One region of the Paenibacillus sp. FSL R7-0210 genome, then DNA from elsewhere that is predicted to be linked to it. Evidence: riboswitches for the same ligand, from Rfam matches in the RefSeq annotation. Region 1 holds a riboswitch; each other region holds the start of a gene.
What was found. A riboswitch is a leader RNA that binds a small molecule or an ion and turns the genes downstream of it on or off. The one in region 1 is predicted to bind thiamine pyrophosphate.
Positions count from the first base shown of each region.

Region 2: it holds a riboswitch for thiamine pyrophosphate, as region 1 does, so the genes downstream of both, MKY64_RS25240 (ABC transporter substrate-binding protein) here and MKY64_RS16995 (thiamine phosphate synthase) in region 1, are expected to answer to the same signal.
Region 3: it holds a riboswitch for thiamine pyrophosphate, as region 1 does, so the genes downstream of both, MKY64_RS12925 (ABC transporter ATP-binding protein) here and MKY64_RS16995 (thiamine phosphate synthase) in region 1, are expected to answer to the same signal.
Region 4: it holds a riboswitch for thiamine pyrophosphate, as region 1 does, so the genes downstream of both, thiC (phosphomethylpyrimidine synthase ThiC) here and MKY64_RS16995 (thiamine phosphate synthase) in region 1, are expected to answer to the same signal.

Region 1 covers NZ_JBBPAR010000001.1:3,955,345-3,960,885, reverse strand. The annotation lists gene MKY64_RS17015 (GNAT family N-acetyltransferase) at 1-207, opposite strand, end outside; gene MKY64_RS17010 (amidohydrolase family protein) at 224-1,387, opposite strand; gene MKY64_RS17005 (SDR family oxidoreductase) at 1,677-2,549, shown strand; gene MKY64_RS17000 (hypothetical protein) at 2,708-3,244, shown strand; TPP riboswitch at 3,300-3,402, shown strand; gene MKY64_RS16995 (thiamine phosphate synthase) at 3,532-4,203, shown strand; gene thiS (sulfur carrier protein ThiS) at 4,200-4,403, shown strand; gene MKY64_RS16985 (thiazole synthase) at 4,434-5,198, shown strand; gene thiH (2-iminoacetate synthase ThiH) at 5,227-5,541, shown strand, end outside.
Region 2 covers NZ_JBBPAR010000001.1:5,978,138-5,983,678, forward strand. The annotation lists gene MKY64_RS25230 (MFS transporter) at 1-736, shown strand, start outside; gene MKY64_RS25235 (hypothetical protein) at 785-2,236, shown strand; TPP riboswitch at 2,309-2,419, shown strand; gene MKY64_RS25240 (ABC transporter substrate-binding protein) at 2,569-3,642, shown strand; gene MKY64_RS25245 (thiamine-binding protein) at 3,694-3,987, shown strand; gene MKY64_RS25250 (ABC transporter permease) at 3,984-4,745, shown strand; gene MKY64_RS25255 (ABC transporter ATP-binding protein) at 4,825-5,541, shown strand, end outside.
Region 3 covers NZ_JBBPAR010000001.1:2,965,395-2,970,935, forward strand. The annotation lists gene MKY64_RS12910 (amino acid ABC transporter substrate-binding protein) at 1-823, opposite strand, end outside; gene MKY64_RS12915 (DHA2 family efflux MFS transporter permease subunit) at 1,097-2,617, opposite strand; gene MKY64_RS12920 (TetR/AcrR family transcriptional regulator) at 2,799-3,455, shown strand; TPP riboswitch at 3,524-3,626, shown strand; gene MKY64_RS12925 (ABC transporter ATP-binding protein) at 3,757-4,527, shown strand; gene MKY64_RS12930 (ABC transporter permease) at 4,508-5,284, shown strand; gene MKY64_RS12935 (ABC transporter substrate-binding protein) at 5,281-5,541, shown strand, end outside.
Region 4 covers NZ_JBBPAR010000001.1:6,309,946-6,315,486, reverse strand. The annotation lists gene MKY64_RS26605 (ribose-phosphate diphosphokinase) at 1-894, shown strand, start outside; gene MKY64_RS26600 (tetratricopeptide repeat protein) at 1,061-2,509, shown strand; gene trxB (thioredoxin-disulfide reductase) at 2,556-3,509, shown strand; TPP riboswitch at 3,559-3,665, shown strand; gene thiC (phosphomethylpyrimidine synthase ThiC) at 3,817-5,511, shown strand.

The DNA.
Region 1 (5,541 bases):
TACAGGGGTTGCTTCGGGAGTAGCTAGCCGGATCAGGAATTGTCTATGCCAGTCGCTAGCGATTCGTTCCGTCACCGTCTTCCGGACTGCCTCCTTGTCAGTTGGAATCATATCCTCGAAGGGCCAGAGGGCGGTATTGGTCTCCAGTTCTGTGATGAAATCGATATCGTCCGGGGTGACCGGAGATAGTGTGATTCTTGCATTCATTTTGCAAAACCTCCTGTTAGTATGATTTCGATACGATCTTGCCGTCTTTCATTACCCAGCTGACCTGCCGCAGGTTGTTAATATCCGCCAGCGGATCTCCCCCGACGACCAACAGATCGGCCCTCTTGCCTGTCTCAATGGTACCGAGCTCATGTTCCAGCTTACAGATCTTGGCACCGGTTGAAGTGGCAGCCACAATAATCTGCATCGGGGAGAGGCCGGCCTGGCCTAACAGCTGGATCTCCCTCCACGGCATACCGGCTCTGTACCACGGAGGAGTTTCTTCAATAAAATCATCCCCCAGCCCAATCTCCCCGCCTGCCTGAATAAATCTCCGGACATTATCCAGCCCTTGCTCCAGCAGCGGCGCACCGAATTTGTCCTGGAACATCTGGAGTACGGTGAGGGTGGGGACGATACGGATGCTCCCGCTCACCATTTGCCGGATCAGTTGATCGTCCAGCCGGTCGTAGACCATATGCGCAGCATCGCTGATCCCTGCATCCACCAGAATCTGAAGATTGCGTGCACTTGTAACATGAGCAGACACACAAGCACCCATACTCCTGGCCTCCTGGCAGATCGCTTCGAGAATCTCCTGATTCAGCTGCGGCAGTCCGGCGGTTGCGGGATCGTAGCCGTCTTCCAGCGCTGTTTTGATGAAATGTATTCCTTGTCCCAAGACTTCAAGGACCTTAAGCCGCGCCTCCTCTGCACTCCCTACTCCGATAGGCTCCTGACCACCGTACCCGCCTGGAGCGGTGAATACCTTGCCGGATGTAAGAATTCTGGGAGAATTAGCGTCCTCCAACTGCTGCGTATATGTGACCACATCATCAATCGATGCTGCCGTAGTCATCCCCTCATCCCGGATCGTAGTAATTCCTTCCGCAAGGCACGCGGCCAAATATTCCGTATGATATCCGTGCAGCGGCTCATTCTGTATGTACTTGAAGCTGGTATGGGCATGGGTGTGAATAAACCCCGGCAAAAGGAACAGACCCTCAAGGTCGATCACTGTTGTTGCGGAGTCATGCCCGATTCTCCCGTTAATGTCACTATACTGTGTTATGGTGCCGAAACGGCCATTAACAATCTCAATGCTTGCATGATGCAGCGGCTGCTGTCCGGTTCCATCGATTACAGTTCCGTTCGTCAGCAAGATGCGCTCATTTCCCATGATAGAAGCGTCCCCTCAGTTAAGGTAGTTGTCGTTCCCCACAAAGTATAGGACATTCCCCCTAGCGGATATAGATAATATTCTTTTTGGAAACGTTCGTTGCTTACCGTACTACCGTTCCGATATAGGCACCGTTGAATGAAGATTGGCTGTTTGGGCGGCTGCCAAGTGTGGTAAGTAACATAACGTACAGTCAAGCAGGCACACTGCCTGTGCATAAACACCAGACCTTAAGCCATGCTAACATGATTAATCAACAATACTGTGGACAGCGAAAGGAGAATGGATTATGCCAGACACTAACAAACAACCTGTCAAAACTCTGCCCCCGCAGGTACAGGATCAGCGCCCGGGAATTGAGAGTGAGATGAACCCGCTCCCGGAGTTTGAGACACCTGCGTACAAGGCAGCAGGCAAGCTGCTGGGCAAGGCCGCGCTCATTACCGGAGGCGACAGCGGGATCGGGCGTGCGGTTGCCGTGCATTTTGCCAAGGAGGGCGCGGATGTGGTGATCTCCTACTTGAACGAGCATGAGGATGCGGAAGAGACCAAGCGCCAGGTGGAGCAGGAGGGCAGAACGTGTATTCTGATCGCCGGGGATATCGGGGACGAATGCTTCTGTCAGAGCTTGATTCGCCAAACCGTTGAAGGACTCGGCAAGCTTGACATCCTGATTAACAATGCGGCGGAGCAGCATCCGCAGGACCATATTGAGGACATTACAGCGGAGCAGCTGGAGCGTACGTTCCGGACGAATATTTTCTCCATGTTCTACCTGACGAAGGCAGCTATGCCTCATCTTAAAAAAGGCGCTACGATCATTAACACGACCTCCATCACGGCGTATCGCGGCAGCCCGCAGCTGCTGGACTATTCGTCCACCAAAGGAGCCATTCTCAGCTTCACCCGTTCGCTGTCAATGAATCTGGCCGATAAGGGCATCCGCGTGAACGCGGTAGCGCCCGGACCGATCTGGACCCCGCTGATTCCGTCCACCTTTGACGCGAAGAAGGTCAGTGAGTTCGGCGGCACCCAGCCGATGAAGCGCCCGGGGCAGCCTGAAGAGCTGGCACCGGCGTATGTATACCTGGCCTCGGACGATTCCTCCTATGTGAGCGGACAGGTGATGCATGTGAACGGCGGCGAGGTTGTCAACGGATAATGGGTGCAGAATAAGATCTGGATGCAGATTTGTGTGCAACATATAAATTTTATTTTAAAAAAGCCTAACCGCTTGCCGGCAGGCTTTTTTTCTGCGCTTGTAACTATTACAATATATTTCCGTCTATTTAGATAATTTGATATGAAAAGGGGATAGGGATGCTTAGAAAAAAAGGATTCATTCTATCTGCAGCGGGGATTTTAATTTTTCTGGTAGTGTTCATTTATTGGACTCCTTTTGCAGGGAGAGTTGTGGAAAACACAAGATTGGAAGGATATGCAAAAAGCATTGGGATTAGAATTACACAGGAATCGCCGCCGCTACCCCTTGTTACTTCCGGGAAAACCCAAATTCCGGTTACCCAAGGCAGCTATTGCTGGGGAAAATTAGGATGTGCAGATTATACAGGAGGACAATCCTTGGTACAGGGGGTTACTCCCACTGTTATAGCCCCTGAGGGGGGGATCGATGTTGCTTTTACTTATAAACCGGCACCCGGCGGGTTAACCGTTCAGCAATTTGTCGATGATAAAGAAGTGCAAATTCCATTGAAGAACGGCTCTTTTAATGCTCCAAAAGAACAAGGCGTTTATTACTACGGCATATCAGCATTCTGGACATCCGAGGATGGTAAATTTTCAGAAGGGAGTTCATCCGTGGCTTTTGTAATTGAAGTAAAATCTACGAAAGAATAGCTCTAACAGGAATTATATGCTAATATACAAAAAGCAAGGCCAAACAACCGCATAGAACGATCACTAGGGGAGCCGCAAGGCTGAGACGGGCGTATCTGCTCGGACCCTTTGAACCTGATCTGGGTTATACCAGCGTAGGGAAGTGGAGAACGAATATTGCAGCGGGGGTATACGGCTAATACCGGTATTCCTGTTTCTATTCCAGACTGCTTCCTTTACGGGGGCGGTCTTTTTTGTGTTGTGGAGAGGTGTAGTGTGAGCTGGGACAGACGGGAGGGGGAAAGGCGTTGCACGAAATTCATGTCATCTCAGACGGTCGGCTCCACCCTGAGAAGCTTGCGGAGCTGGCTGCGGCGGTACATCCCATGGTGGATTATATCCATCTCCGGGAAAAAGCCATGTCCGCCCGCGAACTGCTGGCGGCGGCGCAGCAGATGCTTCAGGCCGGGGTTCCGCCTTCGAAGCTGGTCATTAATGACCGGATCGATATTGCCTTGGCCGCTGGGGCAGGCGGTGTACAGTTGGCCTGGCATAGCCTTCCGCCAGCCGCAGCACGCGGGCTTGCACCGGGCCTGCGGATCGGCAGGTCGGTACACTCGCGGGAAGAGGCGGCGGAGGCTGGAAGGCGGGGAGCAGACTTCTGCCTCTACGGGCATGTTTTCCCGACGGCCTGTAAGCCCGGACAGCAGGCACGGGGACTTGCGCAACTGGCCGAGGCTGTCCGCTGGAGCCGCATCCCGCTGATTGCGCTTGGAGGGATTACCCCGGGTAATGCCGGAGCGGTGCTGGCCCAAGGGGCGGCTGGCATTGCTGTCATGTCGGGGATCTGCGGAGCCCCGGACCCGGTGGCAGCGGCCATGGCGTACAGGGAAGCGGTCCACAGGGACAGGGCAGCGGAGCTGGCTGAAGCGCTGGATATGGCTCAAACACAGGGCACAGCAGGAGGTGAACAGGCATGAATGTGACCGTTAACGGAAAGAGGCAAAGAATCGAAGAGAGCTGCCGGACACTGGAGGATCTGCTCTCCCGGCCCGAGTGGGCCGGTAAGCTGGTGATTGTCGAGCTGAATGGTGAGCTTGCTGGCAGAGAGGTTTACGGAGAAACACTGCTCAGTGAGGGGGACCGGGTGGAGCTGGTTCATTTTGTAGGCGGAGGCTGAACACGAAGACTTATCCCAGGAGGCGTTAACATGCAAGATCCATTGATGATTGGCGGAGTGACTCTAACCAGCAGACTGTTCATTGGTACCGGAAAATACAGCCGCAACACCCTCATTCCCGAGGTGATTACGCGATCAGGCTCACAGGTCATTACCGTTGCTCTGCGCCGGGTGGACCCGGAGAGCAGTGACAATATTGTCAGCCATATTCCTTCCCATATGACCTTACTGCCTAATACCTCCGGTGCGCGCACCGCAGAGGAAGCAGTACGGATTGCCCGGCTGGCGAGATCGGCGGGGCTGGGGAACTGGGTGAAGATTGAGGTCATCAACGACCAGAAATATCTGCTGCCGGATAATACCGAGACCATCCGGGCGACCGAGATCCTTGCAGCAGAGGGCTTCGTGGTGCTTCCGTATATGAGTCCTGACCTGTCCGCCGCCCTGCGGTTGAAGGCAGCGGGGGCTGCGGCCGTGATGCCGCTGGGAGCGCCGATCGGGTCCAACCGCGGACTGCAGACCAAGGAACTGATCCGGATTCTGATCTCCGAGACGAATCTGCCGGTGATCGTGGATGCCGGAATCGGCAGACCGTCCGAGGCGGCTGAGGCGATGGAGATGGGGGCCGCAGCGGTGCTGCTTAATACAGCGATTGCCACCGCCTCGGATCCGCTGCTGATGGCAGAAGCCTTCCGTGACGCGGTAGCCGCAGGGCGCAAGGCTTATCTCGCCGGACTGGGGCCTGTGGAAGAGACGGCGGCAGCCTCTTCACCGTTGACCGGGTTCTTGGCCTGACAGATGGAATAGGGAGGAGAGAACGGTTATGAGCTTTTATGAGACGATGACCCGGCTGGAGCAGCTGCCTTACGAAGCGTTATGGAGCCGGTATACGGCAGAGGATGTGAAGCGCGCGCTTCGTGCAGAGCGGGTCGATGAAGAGGGGCTGATGGCACTGCTGTCACCGGCAGCGGAGCCTTATCTGGAGGAGATGGCGCAGAAGGCGCACCGCTTAACGCGTACGCATTTCGGCCATGTGATGCAGCTGTTTACACCGATGTACCTGGCTGATTTTTGCGTGAATCACTGCACGTATTGCAGCTTCAGTTCTATTTATGATTTTCCGCGCAAAAAACTGACG
Region 2 (5,541 bases), 2.0 Mb from region 1:
GCTGATTGCCGCCGGGCAGTGGAGGCTGGCCTTCCTGATCGTTGCCGCCTTCTCCCTCCTCTCGCTGCTCTTCTGGGCGAAGAGCAGATTCGGCCCGCTGGACAGCGCGCTGAATGAGCGGCCTGCCCGCCCTGACCGCGCTGCGGCAGCGGGAACTACGAGACGGTTGTCCTTGCCCTACAAGGGCAAGCAATGGGTGGTGCTTGGCTTGTTCATTCTGTTCTTCTTTCTCTATGTAGGCACTGAGATGAGCCTGGTGAATTTCATGCCGGCGATCTTCATCGCGAAGCTGGGCATGAGCGAGGCCGCGGCTGCGCTCACGGTGACCTTCTTCTGGCTTGCCATGTCGGCAGGCAGACTGTTCGCCGGTGTCATCGCCGAGAAGATCTCCTACCGCATCTATGTGCTCGTCAGCTGCTTTGCCGCTTTGCTGCTGCTTATTATTTTCCCGTTCGCCGGTCACCGGCTTGCCGCCTTTGCCATCATCCTGCTGCTTGGCCTGTTCATGTCCGGCATCTTCTCCATCGCGCTGGTCTTCTCCAGCAAGCTGCTGCCCGGCGCGGAAGAATCCACGCCGAGCATTATGATCGCCTCCGGCGGAATCGGCGGCGCGGTGCTGCCGCTGCTGACCGGCTGGTCCATGGATCATCTGCAGATCGCCCAGACCTCGGGACTTTTGGCCGCTTTTGCCGCGCTGTTATTCGTGCTGAGCGTAACCGCCTGGAGAATCGGGTAATTGTATACAACAAGGTCCATATTCTGTGAATAAGGATGGAACCCACATATGGCTGAACTGCATTCTGAGCCCACTCTGCATACCGCCTTGCTGCAATTCATTTTCCCCTTCTCCATCAAGGCCGAGGTCGATGAAGAGCTGATTGAGAGTTTACAGAAGGATGGATTTACGCGTTTTTTTCTTGAGAACAAGGAACTGGAGCATGCCTATTACGGAGAGAACCACTGTGTATCCCATGAGAAAATGGAGCGCAGCTATCTTCCTTTTGCCGCCCATGTCTTGTTTCCGCATGAGAAGGACAGGGATTCCTTCCGCCGCTTTTCCCGGGTGAGTGATCTGCTGTGCGGGCTGCAAATGCCCTTTCAGACGGTTCCCTTCCGCGTGCTGTCGACAGATGTGTTCCTCTGCCCGTTCGAGCTGGGCTTCCTGACGGTAAGAGTGGCTATTGAGGAAGAGAATCTCCCCTTCAGCATGGTGCTCGAATTCGCCGACCGTTTCCGCAACCTGGAGGATGTAAGCGTTCAGGATGAGCATACCTTCATCCATTGTCATAAGAAGTCTTTTGCCCGGGTGGAGGACTTCGTGTTCAGGCATCTGGCAGCCGGGCTGGAGCCGTATCTCGATCCTGCGGAGACCAATGGCAATTATTTCGAGACCCTGCCCTTCTTCGTTGATGAACGGATGCTGGTGCAGGCCTTCTACGGCGTTAATCTCCCTGAGGACGAGGAAGAGATCAGTGTCGAAATGCTCTACCGTGCCTCTCAGGTGGATGGTCTGACCATCGACGGCAGCCCCTACATGAGTGCAAGTGATCCGGATTATATCAAGCAGTACACCCGGGAGCATTGCTATAGCCGCTGGGGGCCGGACACCTACTATATGACCAATGAGCAGACCTTCTGCTGCGTGAGCCGGGCGAAGCCGGAGATTGCCGCAGGCCTGATCAGCCAGATGTACGGAGAGTATTATTACGGAATGCTGCTGAGTATTTTTCATAAAATCGTGCTGCTGAAGCTCGCCAACCTCCACTCCCGGCTGCGCATCAACCACGACAACGACGAGATCGAGAATCTGATCTTCCTGATCAACAAATTCTCGGCCAAATTCTACTTCCTGGAGCTGATTTCACAGTCGCAGGGGCGGGAGATTTTTTTTCAGCTGCGTAAGGTATATGGCAATGATGCGCTGTTCGATGAGGTGAAAATGACCCTGAATGACCTGTTCCAGTACCAGGACAAATTCCAGGCCAAACGGCGGGATACGCTCCTGATGGTGCTCACCGTATTTACGGTTATCAGCGGAATTTACGGGATGAATCAGGTCATCGAGGATCTGAAGGGCCAGATTGACTGGAGCAAAATGCTGGAGTACTCCGCGTTCGAGTATCTGGCTCTGTTCCTGACCTTCTCAGGGATCACCGTCAGTGTCGGCTTAACGCTGAGAGAGATCTGGAACGGCATCCGCAGCCGCCGCAAGAAGCGGCATTATACGAGGGATTAAGACACAGAGGGTGGACAATGTCGAAGCTGCCGTCTATAATACACCGTAAGAACATAGCAATACCCGTGAACTTTATAGAACCAGGGGTGCTGGAATTGGCCGGCTGAGATTGTATCCCACAAGATACTGACCCTTATACCTGATCTGGATAATGCCAGCGTAGGAATCTTCATTCGGCACAGTGCCTTAAGCGGTACTGAAGCTGAATTCCCCTCACGCAAGTAACTGGCGTCCCGATCTTCGGGACGCTTTTTTGATTATATGGATGTACAGGAATAGGGTTTCTGTAAGCTCTGAAGACCAGGGGTTGCTGGAAGGAGAGAAAAAGAGAAATGGGAGTCAAAAAAACAGTAATGCTGCTGCTCAGTTCCATGCTGGTTCTCACGGTCGCGGGATGTGGCGGCGGGAACAACAGCGGCAATGCGGGGGCCAGCGCACCTGCTGCCGGGAACAGTACGGCTGCACCTGATGCAACCGCAGCCGCACCCACAGATGCACCTAAGGCGCTGACTCCGGTCAAGATTGCCCTGGACTGGACGCCGAACACGAATCATACCGGCCTGTATGCAGCCAAGGAGCTGGGCTATTACGCGGAGGAAGGTCTTGACGTACAGATTGTACAGCCAGGCGCTGCCGGGTCGGATACAATGGTCACTTCCGGCGAAGCCCAGTTCGGCATCAGCGCCCAGGAGGCGCTGACCCTGGCCCGCCTGCAGGATGTGCCGCTGGTGTCGATTGCTGCAATCATTCAGCATAATACCTCGGGCTTTGCGGCTCCGAAGGACCGCAATATTAAGACGCCGAAGGATTTTGAAGGCAAAACGTACGGAGGCTGGGGCTCCCCTGCGGAGCAGGCTGCCATGAAAGCCATTATGGACCCCGAAGGCGGGGATGTCTCCAAGGTGAAGCTGGTGAATATCGGCGAAGCGGACTTTTTCACAGCTGTGAAGCGGGATATTGACTTCGCCTGGATCTTCTACGCCTGGACCGGTGTGGAAGCCGAACTGCGCGGGGAGCCGCTGGATATGCTCTATCTTAAGGATTATGCGCCGCAGCTTGATTACTACACACCGGTGCTGACCACCAGCGAGAAGGAGATCGCCGAGCATCCTGAAGTGGTGAAGGCCTTCCTTAAGGCTACGTCCAAGGGTTATCAGTACGCTATCGATAACCCGGAAGAAGCCGCGACGGTACTGTCGGATGCTGTACCTGATCTGGACCCCAAGCTGGTGCTGGCCAGCCAGAAATGGCTTAGCCCGAAATACAAGGACGACGCCCCGCGCTGGGGTGAGCAGAAGCTTGAGATCTGGAAGAATTACGCCGACTGGATGTACGGCCTGAAGCTGCTGGATAAGCCGCTGGATGCGGAGAGTACGTTTACGAATGAATTTTTGCCGGAATCATAATGAACCCGCATGCCGGGAATCTTATACTTAACTTGAAAGGAATGATTGATCATGGCTAACACACTGCTTAGCATTCAGGTAATTCCCAAGACACCGAACAACGAGGATTCCATCCCTTACGTGGACAAGGCTATAGAGGTGATTCAAAAGTCAGGCGTGAAGCATCAGGTGAATCCGCTGGAGACCACGATGGAAGGCGAGCTGTCCGAGCTGCTGGATATTGTGCGTGATATGCATGAGGCGCTGATCGCTTCCGGCAGTCCTAGTGTCATCTCACAGATCAAGATCGCCCATAATCCGGGCGGCATCAGCATGGAGAAGCTGACGGAGAAATACCGGCCGTGAGAAGCACCTGGAAGCTAGTGTGGCCGCCCTTTGTGGCGGTCCTCTTTTTTGTCGGGATATGGCAGCTATCGGTCATGCTGTTCGATATCCCGGCTTACCAGCTGCCCAGCCCCGCGGATATCGCGCGTGAGACGAAGATTAACGCCTCCGGGATCTGGGAGCACACCGCCGCCACGCTGCGGCTGACCCTGATCGGCTTCCCGGTCGGCACAGGCATCGGCCTGCTCACCGCCTTGCTGCTGCATCTGCTGCCCTGGGTCAAGCGAGCGCTCTATCCGCTGCTGATTCTCAGCCAGAATGTGCCCTCCATTGCGCTTGCCCCGCTGCTGATTATCTGGTTCGGCTTCGGCCTGCTGCCCAAAATCATCCTGATCACCCTCGTCTGCTTCTTCCCTGTGGCTGTTGCGACCATGGGCGGGCTGACGCAAAGCGACCGGGTAATGCTGAATTATATGAAGATGGCCGGTGCAGGCAAGTGGCAGATCTTCACCAAGCTGGAGCTTCCCGGCTCGCTGCCCTCCCTGTTCTCCGGGCTCAAAATCTCCGCCACTTATGCGGTGATGGGCGCAGTGGTCGCCGAGTGGATCGGCGCCGACAAAGGGATTGGCTACTATATGCTGCTGCAGAAGTCCTCTTACCGTGCGGACCGGATGTTCGTGGCCATCGCTATTATCGTGCTGCTGAGTCTCGTATTATTCGCGCTCATTGCCCTCCTGGAGAGATGGCTGGTGCGCTGGAAGCCGCGCAAGGAAGCTTAATGCCACGGGAGGATACCCCAACACGGAAGTACTTATAATCAACTGAAGGAGGTTACGCGAAGTGTCTGAGCTTACGAGGATTGAACTGGAGAAGGCGGACGGAGACGGACGCCTGGGTACACGGAGTGTGCCGCCTGCGCTCGAAGTCAGCGGCATCAGCAAGTCGTTCAAGCACCGCCGCCGGGAGACACAGGTGCTGAATCAGGTGTCCCTGACCGTGGAGCCGCAGGAATTCGTCTCCATTGTCGGCCCGTCCGGCTGCGGCAAAAGCACGCTGTTCCATATCATCGGCGGCCTTACGCTGCCGGATACCGGAACCGTCCGCATGAACGGCATCCCCGTGACCGGGCAGCGCGGCAAGATCAGCTATATGCCGCAGCAGCCCGCGCTGTTCCCGTGGCGCAGCACACTGGATAACGTCCTGCTTGGCGGCGAGCTGCAAGGCGCCCCGCAGCGGGAGGCCCGCGAGGCTGCACGCCACTGGCTGGCGAAGATCGGCCTAGGCGGCTTCGAGCGGGCCTACCCGCACATGCTGTCCGGCGGCATGCAGCAGCGGGCCGCCTTCCTGCGGGCCATGCTCGCGCCGCAGGAGCTGATGCTGCTCGACGAGCCGTTCAGCGCGCTCGATGCGCTGACCCGCGAGCAGATGCAGCGCTGGCTGCTGGAGCTGTGGGAGGAAAACCGCCGTTCCGTGCTGTTCATCACTCATAACATTGAAGAGGCACTGCTGCTCTCCACCCGCATCTATGTTTTCTCGGGGCGTCCCGGCTCCGTCCTCCACACCGTGGAGGTCCCG
Region 3 (5,541 bases), 990 kb from region 1:
CGGAGATCTTAAGGTAGGTTCCGTCGCTTTTCATAGCGGTCAGTGCTTCGTTCACAGCCTGCACCAGCTCGTCATTCCCTTTCAGGAAGACTGCGGCACTATGCGAGCCTTCGGCAATCTCATCCACCTGCTTGATCTTGACATCCGGCTTCTGCTTCTTCAGATCTAGGAAAGACAAGCCGTCATTGACAGTGGCGTCAATCCGTCCGGAGAGCAGCAGATCAATCGCCTGGTTGAAGCCTTCGGTAGATACGATCTCGGCACCGTTGTCTGTGGCGATTTTGCCGAGGTTGCTGGTGAGCGACTGGCCGGCTTTTTTACCCTTGAGATCAGCGAATGTCTTAATATCCTGATTATCCTCCGGCACGATCAGCACAGCCTTGGAGACAATATACGGATCAGAGAAATCATATTTCACTTTGCGCTCATCGGTGATAGAGACTTCATTGAAGATCACATCGAAGCGCTTCGCATCCATCCCGGCAAAAATCCCATCCCATTGCGTCTCAATGAACTCCGGCTTCACACCCAAGCGCTTGGTGACTTCTTCGGCGATCTCGACATCGAAGCCCGTCAGCTTGCCGTCTGCATCATGGAAGGTGAACGGTGCGTAGGTCCCTTCCGTTCCGATGCGCAGCTTGCCGCTGGCTTTGACGGCTTCCAGGCTGTTCTGCTCCCCGGAAGCTGCACCCTCTGTAGCCGCAGCCGTAGGTTCAGCCGGAGTGTTGCCGCCCGTTGCTGTCTTGTCCGTATTGTTGCTTCCGCAAGCCGCAGCCGTGACCATGGTCAGGAGCAGCATAATAGTTAGACTTAGTTTTTTCATTCGATGAATCCCCTCTCGTATCTTCTTCTCTTCAGGCACCGTAATTAGTGGCAAAATGAATCGTAACACCGGGGTGTTACCTGCGTCAATAACTTTTTCCGATTATATGCATCGGATTTATATTGTATTGATTTTCCATAGCTTAGCTTGCCCCAAATTCTGCTCCTGCATCAGGATATTCAGAACAGAAATCAACAAAAAAAAGCGACCCTCCGGCAAAAGGAGAATCGCTGCTCTATGGATGTTACAAGCTCTGCTTCTGTGTGGGCATAGCTATACGTGCATGATTTCCGGTGCCGCCTTTTCCTTGGAACGCTCAGCTCCGGAATGGCGGCCCCGGCGCAGCAGCAGTCCAAGGACCGCACCGCCAAGCGCGACAAACATCATAATGTGGAACGTGTCCGCGAAGCCCTGCGACAATACCGTCTGCTTAGCCAGCAGCAAGGCATCCTGCGAAGCGCCTGCGGTACTCTTTCCGGCAGCGGCAGCGGCCTCCTGCATCTCGGTACCGCGCGCCGTTGTTCTTGCCGTCAGAATCGTAACCAGCGTCGAGACGGCCAGCGAGGTAATCACCTGCTGCATCGAATTCGTCAGCGAGGTTACCCGGTTCACCAGATGGCTTGGCGCCTTGTTGAGCAGATGCGTATTCATCGGCATCATCATCATACCCATTCCGGCCCCGCACATGATCAGCGGAAGGATCAGGTCGCGGCTCTGCGTGGTAAGATCCACATGGGAATACTGGAATAACGCACCGGAGACCAGACTGAGACCGCAGACCACGAGCCAGCGCACACCGATCCGGTCGAACAGTATTCCGGCAATTGGCATCATCAGCCCGGAAGCGATCGCTTGCGGCAGCAGCGTCAGGCCGGTATCAAATGCGCCGAAGCCGCGGGCCTGCTGCAGAAATTGCGGGAGCAGGAATAACGCGCCATATAAGCCGAACTGGGCAATCCACTGCACGATGATCCCTGTCGTGAAATCAACGGATTTCAGAATCCGCAGCTCCAGCAGCGGTGTCTTGGAGCGCAGTTCAGCGATGACAAAAGCGATCAGCGCCACAGCGCCCAGCAGCAGCCCGATCAGCGTCTTCTCAGAGGTCCAGCTCTGCGCGCCCTGGCTGACCCCGTAAGTGAGCGAAGCAAACGCCAGCGGGCCAAGAACCATACCGAGCTTATCCATGCCGGGCACGCTGTTCTTCGCCGCATTCGGCAGCTTGCGCAGTCCGATCAGCACAGCAATGATGCCAATCGGAATATTAATGAGGAAGATCCAGCGCCAGGAATGGTATTCAACCAGCCAGCCCGACAATACCGGACCAATAGCGGGTGCGAACAGGACGGGAATGCCCATAATCCCCATGACAACGCCAACCTTACTTTTGGGAGCCAGTCTGTACACATAGGCCATCCCGACAGGGAGCACACAGCCGCCGCCAAGTCCCTGAATGACCCGGAACACAATCAGCCATTCGGCGCTGCTTGGTGTAGCGCACAGAATCGAGCCTATCGTAAACACAATTACCGCCGTCAGGAAGACCGTCTTGGCCCCGAACCGGTCAGACAGCCAGCCTGACAGCGGAATAACTGAAGCCTGAGCCAGCATATATCCGGTAACTACCCACTGCAGCGTATGCAGGTCCGTCTTGAAATCCACCACCAGCCTGGACAAGGCTACATTCATCGCCGTACTGTCCAGCACAACCATAAATACTCCGGCAATAATGGCCAGCAGCGGAACCAGAATGCTGGACAGCCGGAAATCGGCTTCCTGCTTCAAGGTCTGATCCATGTCTCTTCTCCTCCTGAGCTGTCCGCGTTCTACATTGACCTGCGGGCAGATTGTTCTATATAATGAGTGAACGGACAACTGTCCGTAAGTGCAATTCATAGTCTACGGACAATTGTCCGTTGTGTCAATTCTTTTATTTATTTTTCTGTAAATCGCTGATTTATTTCTGAAAGGGGTTCTCATGAAAAAGCCAGACACCGATGCTGCACAGCTCCCGCGCTCAGCTCCGCAAGCCAAAGAATCCGCTCCGCCCGAGTCCGCCGATCCTTATGTACAGCGGATTCTTGAAGCTGCACGCCAGTTGTTCACCGAGAGCGGACTTGAGGCAGTCAGCATGTACAGCATTGCCAAGCGGGCAGGCATAGGACAAGGCTCCCTGTACCGCCGCTTCACGGACAAGGGTGAGATCTGTTCTGCACTGCTGAAGGGCAGCGCAGATCAATTCCTGTCCGGGCTGGAGCAGCAGGTGGCTGCCAGTGCCGGTGAAGCTCCGGCTCTCGCTCAGCTGCAGAGCAGCATTGAGCAGATTGCCGATTTCATTGAGCAGTATGCCGAGCTGCTGAATATGATCAAAGCCGAGTTCACAGGTAAGAAGCAGCTGACCCAGTTTGAGCATCCTTTTTTTCAGCGGCTGGGGGTGATGATGACAGAGCTGCTGCAGCGTGCTGCGGAGGGCGATGAGATTATTGACATTGATCCTGCCTTTGCGGCCACGGCCTTAATCTCTGTTCTCAGCCCTGATCTGTACCTGTATGAGCAAAAGCGGCACCACTCCTCCAAGTTGGACATCTCCCGGGGCATCGTCACCTTGTTCGTGACCGGTCTGGCGAAGCGCTGACCGCCTGCTCTTTACAAGAGGGGAATTTGTGGTATATTAAGTAGCAATTACGAATTCAATAACACCTGTTAATTCACTAGGGGAGTCGGCCGACTGAGACGGAGCTTAAGCTCCGGACCCTTTGAACCTGATCTGGATCATACCAGCGGAGGGAAGTGGAGCAGAATGTATCAGTGGTTCCCGTCACAGGGCCGCAGCCGACTGTACCTTCCGCCCCATTCATTGCCTCCGGGAATGAATGGGGCTTTTTTGTGCTCCTCGCAGGTTCTATTTCAATCCGGGGAGGCTTGTACATAGTCTTATGATCAACATTAGCAATCTATCCTATGCTTTCGGGACCGGTTCGTCCCGGACACCCGTCTTCTCAGAGCTATCCATGAATGTGCAGCGCGGCGAATTCATTTCTGTCGTAGGCGGAAGCGGATGCGGCAAAAGCACCTTGTTCAAAATCATCGCCGGCCTGCTGGAGCCGGACAACGGCAGGATTACGCTGAACGGAGCCGAGTCCGCTACAGCAGCGAAGAGGCTGGGCAGTGTGGCCTACATGCCGCAGCAGGATCTTCTCCTGCCTTGGCGGACCGTGCTGGACAACTGTCTGCTGCCCTGGGAACTCAAGCGCAGCCGTCCCAAAGCGGCCGCCGTGGCCGAGATTCTTACCCTGCTGCAACGCTTCGGCCTAGAGGGAACCGAAGGGGCTTATCCCCAGGAGCTGTCCGGCGGGATGCGCCAGCGCGTGGCGGTCCTCCGCACCGTGGCGGCGGGGAATGACCTGCTGCTGCTCGATGAGCCGTTCGGGGCGCTCGATGCCATTACCAAGCGCTCACTGCAGCGCTGGCTGCTCGAGTTATGGGCGGAGTTGGACAAGACGGTGCTGTTCATCACCCATGATCTGGAGGAGGCTCTGCTGCTCAGTGACAGAATCTATCTAATGACGGGCAGTGGCGGCGGCGGGATGCAGGAATTCCCAGCCGGTCTCCCCCGTCCGCGCCATCACAGTCTGAACTATCTACCGCAGTTCGCCGCCCTGCGCCAGGAATTGGAGCTGAAGCTATATGAGAACCGCCGCTCCTAGAAGATTGCTCCAGCACTACGGTCCGGCTTCCCTGCTCGCCCTGCTGACGCTTGCAGTCTGGGAGACTGTAGCCCGGCTGGGCCTGGTTCCTCCCTTCATTCTTCCGGCTCCGTCTGCGGTCTGCAAGGCCTTGCTGGAGGAACGCCGCCTGTTATTCGGGGTGCATCTGCCGGCTACACTGCTTGAGGTACTCACGGGCTTCGCACTGTCTGTGGTCTGCGGCTGCCTGCTGGGAATCGCCATGCACCTGTTCAGTCCGCTGGCCAAGGCGCTGTACCCGCTGCTGATCATCAGCCAGACGGTTCCGCTGATCGCGCTCTCTCCCCTGTTCATCATGTGGTTCGGCTACACCCTATGGAGTAAGGTCGCCGTTGTCTTCCTGACTGCTTTCTTCCCGGTGGTCATCGGCACCTATGACGGCTTGTCCAAGAACACGGACGCCTACCGGGAGCTGCTGCTGACATATGGCGCGAACCGCTGGCAGATTCTCGGGAAGGTGGGCGTTCCGCTGGCCCTGCCCTCTTTTTTCTCCGGACTGAAGCTGTCGGCTGTGTACTGTGTGATCGGTGCAACCATTGGGGAATGGCTTGGAGGCAGCCAGGGGCTGGGCTATTTCAGCCGCAGAATGGCAGGGAATCTCCAGAGTGCCAAGATGTTCGCCGCTGTTGTCTTGTTATCCGTGCTCGGTATCCTGCTGTTTCTGGCTGTCGCCGCACTGGAGAAGATTATTCTGAAGAAAAGAGGACGTTATTCATGACTACTATCCGCTATTTCCGTTATCTGCACCATGTGATTTCAAGGCCAACCGTTCTACTGTCTGCTCTGCTGCTCTGTATGCTGCCCGTCCTGGCAGGCTGCACCAATACGAACAGTCCGGCGGCCTCCGGCTCTTCGGCGGGGACTACAGCCACTTCTGAAGCTGGGACTGGAGCCGAAGGCGCAGTCCATAAGCTGACGATTATGCTCGACTGGTATCCCAATGCTGTCCACTCTTTTTTGTATGCGGCAGAGGCT
Region 4 (5,541 bases), 2.4 Mb from region 1:
GATATTGCGGAGCGCCTTGGTGCGCCGCTTGGCCAGATTAAGCTGACCCGTTTCAAAAGCGGCGAGATTTATGTGCATTATGAAGAGAGCATCCGGAACTGCGACGTATTTTTGGTGCAATCCCTGGCTCATCCGATTAACGAGCTGTTTGTAGAGCTGCTGGTCATGATTGATGCCGCCAAGCGCGCATCGGCCAGAACGGTGAACATTATCGTTCCCTATTACGGGTACGCCCGGCAGGAGCGTAAGTCCGCACCACGTGAGCCGATCTCGGCCAAAATGGTCGCCGATGTGCTGACCACCGCCGGTGCAACGCGCGTAATTACGATTGATCTGCATGCCGCAGCCATACAGGGATTCTTCAATATTCCGGTCGATCATCTGACGGCGCTTGATCTGATTAGCGGTTATCTGAAGGTGAAGGGGCTTACCGATCTGGTCGTGGTCTCCCCGGATGCGGGACGAGCGTCCATGGCGGAGAAGCTGGCCAGCCGGCTGGATTCGCCGTTCGCCATCATGATTAAGAAGCGTCCGGCGCATAATGAATCGGTGATTACGCATGTCATTGGTGATGTGGAAGGCAGGACGCCAATCATTATAGAGGATCTTATAGATACCGGAACCACGATCGTCAATGTGGTGGAGGGCCTGAAGGAGCGGGGCGCCCGGAACAGTATCGTCTGTGCTACGCACGGACTGTTCTCCGGGGATGCGCTTGAGCGGATGGATCATCCCAATATCGACGAGATTGTCATTACCGATTCGATTGCCCTGCCGGACGAGCATTCCAGCAGATTCGCAGTGCTCTCGGTAGCTCCCATGCTGGCTGAGGCCACGCGTATTATCATCGAGGGCGGTTCCATAGATAAGCTGTTCAGAGACGCGGGGATTTAACTCCCGCGTCTTTTTTTGAGCTTTTCCCTCCCGTTAGCTCTCTCTCTGAGACTTGAGAATCTCGTTGCCACATGTGGTATACTGTGTGAAGAAGACAGCCGAGACCATAAATGGAAACGAACAGGTAAGGCTAGGGAAGCTGAAACAAGGGAGGTGCCTTGCTTCCATGATAGAGAGAACTTCAGAGAATACCGCGGAGCACAGTAATGTCATTCCGGTCACTCTGGATGCCAATTTTTTCTTTGAAAGAGCCGTTCGGTCGCTGGACCGCTTTCAATATGATAAGGCATTAAGAAATTTTCGCAAAGCTGTTGAATATGAGCCGGATAATCCGGTGAATCATTGCAATATGGCGGGTATATTATCTGAGATGGGCAATTATACCGCATCTAACGAGATTCTTATCCATGTTCTGGAGAAAATCGACCCCGCTATGACAGAATGCCATTTCTACATGGCTAATAACTTCGCCAATATGGAAAGCTTTGAAGAGGCGGAGCGCTCGCTGGTCACTTACTTGGAAGAGGATGCTAACGGCGAGTTCATGACCGAATCCGAAGAGCTGATGGAGCTGCTGCAATATGAGCTGAACCGGCCTGCTCCGCTGGTGCGTATCCGCAGCCGTGAGGGAGTCGTAGAGCATGACCGGGCGCGGAGTCTGCTGGAGGAGGGGAAGTTCCCTCAGGCTGTAGAGCTGCTGGAGGAGATCACTGCGGGTACCCCGGATTTTTTGGCTGCGCATAATAATCTGGCACTAGCTCATTTCTATATGGGCCGGTTCGCCAAGGCGAAGGAATGTCTGAATGAGGTGCTGAAGCAAGACCCCGGCAATCTGCACGCTCTGTGCAATATGGCCATCTTCCTGCAGTATGCAGGAGATAAGGAACAGCTTGAAACGCTGCTCGGTATGCTTGAAGCAACGGTGCCGTTCCATCAGGAGCATGTATTCAAAATGGCTACAACCATGGGTATCCTGGGCCGGCACGCTGCCGCTTACAGCCATTTCCGCCGTCTGCTGAAGGACGAGGAGGTCGCCGGAGACGCCGGGCTGTATCATTACTGTGCCGCGGCGGCAAGCAATAGCGGAAAACATGATGAGGCGCTGCGCTGCTGGAGACAGGCAGCCAAGCTGGACCCTGCTTCCGCTGTCCCGGCGTTCTTCCTGTCCCAGCTCCAGCAGGCCCGGGCAGAAGGACACCCTATGCCTGCTGTCAGCTATAACTATCAGCTGCCCTTCCAGGAGCAGCTGAAGCAGTGGAAGGGCAATACAGGCAGATTCACTGAAGAAGTGCGGAATAATCCGCTGCTGCGCGCCTCGTTCTTCTGGGCGCTGCGCTACGGCGATTCCGCTACGAAGCTTCAGGTGACCGAGGCTCTCCGCTGGATTGAGGACGAGGAGATGTCCGAGGTACTGCGCGGAGTTCTGGAGCAGGAGCCGCTGCAGGAGGACCGCCTGCAGGAGGCGGCATTGTTCAGCCTTCAGCGGCTGATCGGGGAGAACCTGAATGAAGCCGGCGGCTCGCCCGGCGAAGAGCAGGAGCCTGCGGCTGCTCCCGGACCCAAGGGGATGCTGCCCGGAACCGGCGGCTTATCGCCGTCCACTACCCGTATTTGAAGCAATTGCTGTTGTAAGAACACCTACTTGTAAGGAGGCCAATGTAATGTACAAAACGATTGTAATCGGAACAGGCCCGGCCGGGCTGACAGCCGCGATTTATCTGGCGCGTGCGAACCTGAGCCCGCTGGTCATTGAAGGCTTGCAGCCGGGGGGACAACTGACAACGACGACAGAAGTGGAGAACTTTCCAGGCTTCCCTGAAGGGATTCTGGGTCCGGACCTGATGGACAATATGCGCAAGCAGGCGGAACGCTTCGGCGCTGAATTCAAGAATGGCTGGGTGGAGTCGGTGGACTTCTCACAGCGTCCGTTCAAGGTAACAGTGGACGGAATGGGTGTATTGGAAGCGGAGTCGGTTATTATTTCAACCGGGGCCTCTGCAAGATATCTGGGCATTCCGGGCGAGCAGGAGAATGTGGGACGCGGGGTCAGCACCTGTGCGACCTGTGACGGCTTCTTTTTCCGTAATAAAAAGATTGTCGTCGTCGGCGGCGGAGACTCCGCCATGGAGGAAGCCAGCTTCCTGACCCGCTTTGCATCCAGCGTAACGCTGGTTCACCGCCGTCCCGAGCTGCGGGCCTCGAAGATCATGCAGGACCGGGCGCGTGACAACAGCAAGGTAACCTGGGCCTTGAACCGCACACCGGTTGAAGTAACGGTAGGAGAGACCGGAGTGAAGGGCCTTACGGTGCTTAACAATGAGACAGGTCTGACAGAATTGGTGGAGGCAGACGGCGTGTTCGTAGCGATTGGACACACACCGAACACAGCCTTCTTGGGCGGGCAGATCAATACGGATGAGAATGGCTATATTGTGGTCAACCCGGGTACCACCGAGACCAACATCCCGGGTGTATTCGCCTGTGGCGATGTACAGGATACCCGTTACCGTCAAGCGATATCGGCAGCGGGAACCGGTTGTATGGCCGCTATGGATGCCGAGAAGTTCCTGGAAGGCACGATGGTGCACGACTGGAGCGAATCGCTAGACAAATAACGGGTTTACAAGAATTACCCATACAGGTAAAATGTATTTAATTAGATAAGATACCCACTAGGGGAGCCTGAATAGGCTGAGACGGGAAAATTGAATTTCCGGACCCTTGAACCTGATCTGGATCATACCAGCGTAGGAAAGTGGAGTCGGACCTTTTTTGAATACAGTCTTATTTGGCTGTTCCTTTAATAAAGCCGCTCCAGGTGGAGCGGCTTTTTGACTTGCAGGAATCTATAGATTCTTCAGCTCAATCTGCTGCGTGACCTCTTATCTGATGAGTGTACAGAGCGAAGAGGAGGAGATTGAAATGAAAGGAATGGGTAAAAACGAAGAGGTGGATCTTTCGGGATTCCCCGCAAGCCGTAAAGTGTATGTGGAGGGCTCACGCCCGGATATCCGGGTTCCGATGCGGGAGATCAGCCTCAGCAGAACCGAAGGCGTTGCCGGGGAAGAGGAAAATGCTCCGCTGCGTGTCTATGACACAAGCGGTATGTACACGGATGCCGCGGAGGAGATGGACATTCGGAGGGGGCTGCCGCCGCACCGTTCAAGCTGGATCGCGGAGCGTGGCGATTCGGAGGAGTACACCGGAAGAGCCGTCCGGCCGGAGGATAACGGAATCCGCAGAGAAGGGGCTGCCGCAGAAGCTTATCCAGGACTGTGCAGGAATCCGAGGCGGGCCTATGCAGGCGGCAATGTGACCCAGTTGCATTATGCAAGGCAAGGGATCATCACACCGGAAATGGAGTATATTGCGATCCGGGAGAATATCCGGCCGGAGTTCGTTAGGGATGAGGTGGCTGCGGGCCGTGCTATTATTCCGGCCAATATCAATCACCCGGAGAGTGAGCCGATGATTATCGGCCGTAACTTCCTGGTGAAGATCAATGCCAACATCGGAAATTCGGCGGTCACTTCTTCTATTGAAGAGGAGGTGGAGAAGATGCGGTGGGCGACCCGCTGGGGGGCTGATACCATCATGGATCTCTCCACCGGCTCTAAGATCCATACCACCCGGGAGTGGATTATCCGCAATTCTCCTGTGCCGGTCGGGACAGTGCCCATATACCAGGCGCTGGAGAAGGTGAACGGTATAGCTGAGGATTTAACCTGGGAGCTCTATCGCGACACGCTGATTGAGCAGGCGGAGCAGGGGGTGGATTACTTCACCATTCATGCCGGGGTGCTGCGGCGCTATATTCCGCTCACTGCCCGGAGAATGACAGGCATTGTATCCCGGGGCGGATCGATTATGGCTGCCTGGTGCCTGGCCCATCAGCAGGAGAACTTCCTGTACACACACTTCGAAGACATCTGTGAGATTATGAAGACGTATGATGTGGCCTTCTCGCTGGGGGATGGCCTGCGTCCCGGCTCTATCGCTGATGCCAATGACGAAGCTCAGTTCGCCGAGCTGGAGACGCTGGGAGAGCTGACGGCGCTTGCCTGGAAGCACGATGTTCAGGTTATGGTAGAAGGTCCGGGCCATGTGCCAATGCACAAGATCAAGGAGAATATGGACAAGCAGCTTGAGATTTGCCACGAAGCCCCTTTCTACACCCTCGGTCCGCTAACTACGGATATTGCACCCGGCTATGATCACATCACGTCGGCCATCGGGGCAGCGATAATCGGGGGGCTTGGAACGGCAATGCTGTGTTACGTTACACCTAAGGAGCATTTAGGCCTGCCTGACAAGAATGATGTGCGCGAAGGAGTCATTACCTACAAAATTGCTGCACATGCCGCAGACCTCGCCAAGGGACATCCGGGTGCGCAGGACCGGGACAACGCGCTGTCCAAGGCGCGGTTCGAGTTCCGCTGGCGCGACCAGTTTCATCTCTCCCTGGACCCGGAAAGGGCGCAGGCGTATCATGATGAGACCCTGCCTGCGGAGGGGGCAAAGCAGGCGCATTTCTGCTCGATGTGCGGCCCTAAATTCTGCAGCATGCGGATTTCGCATGATATCCGGAATTCCCATAGATGGAGCCAATCACTGTAACTTAGCTGCATGACCTAATCTATATGTAGG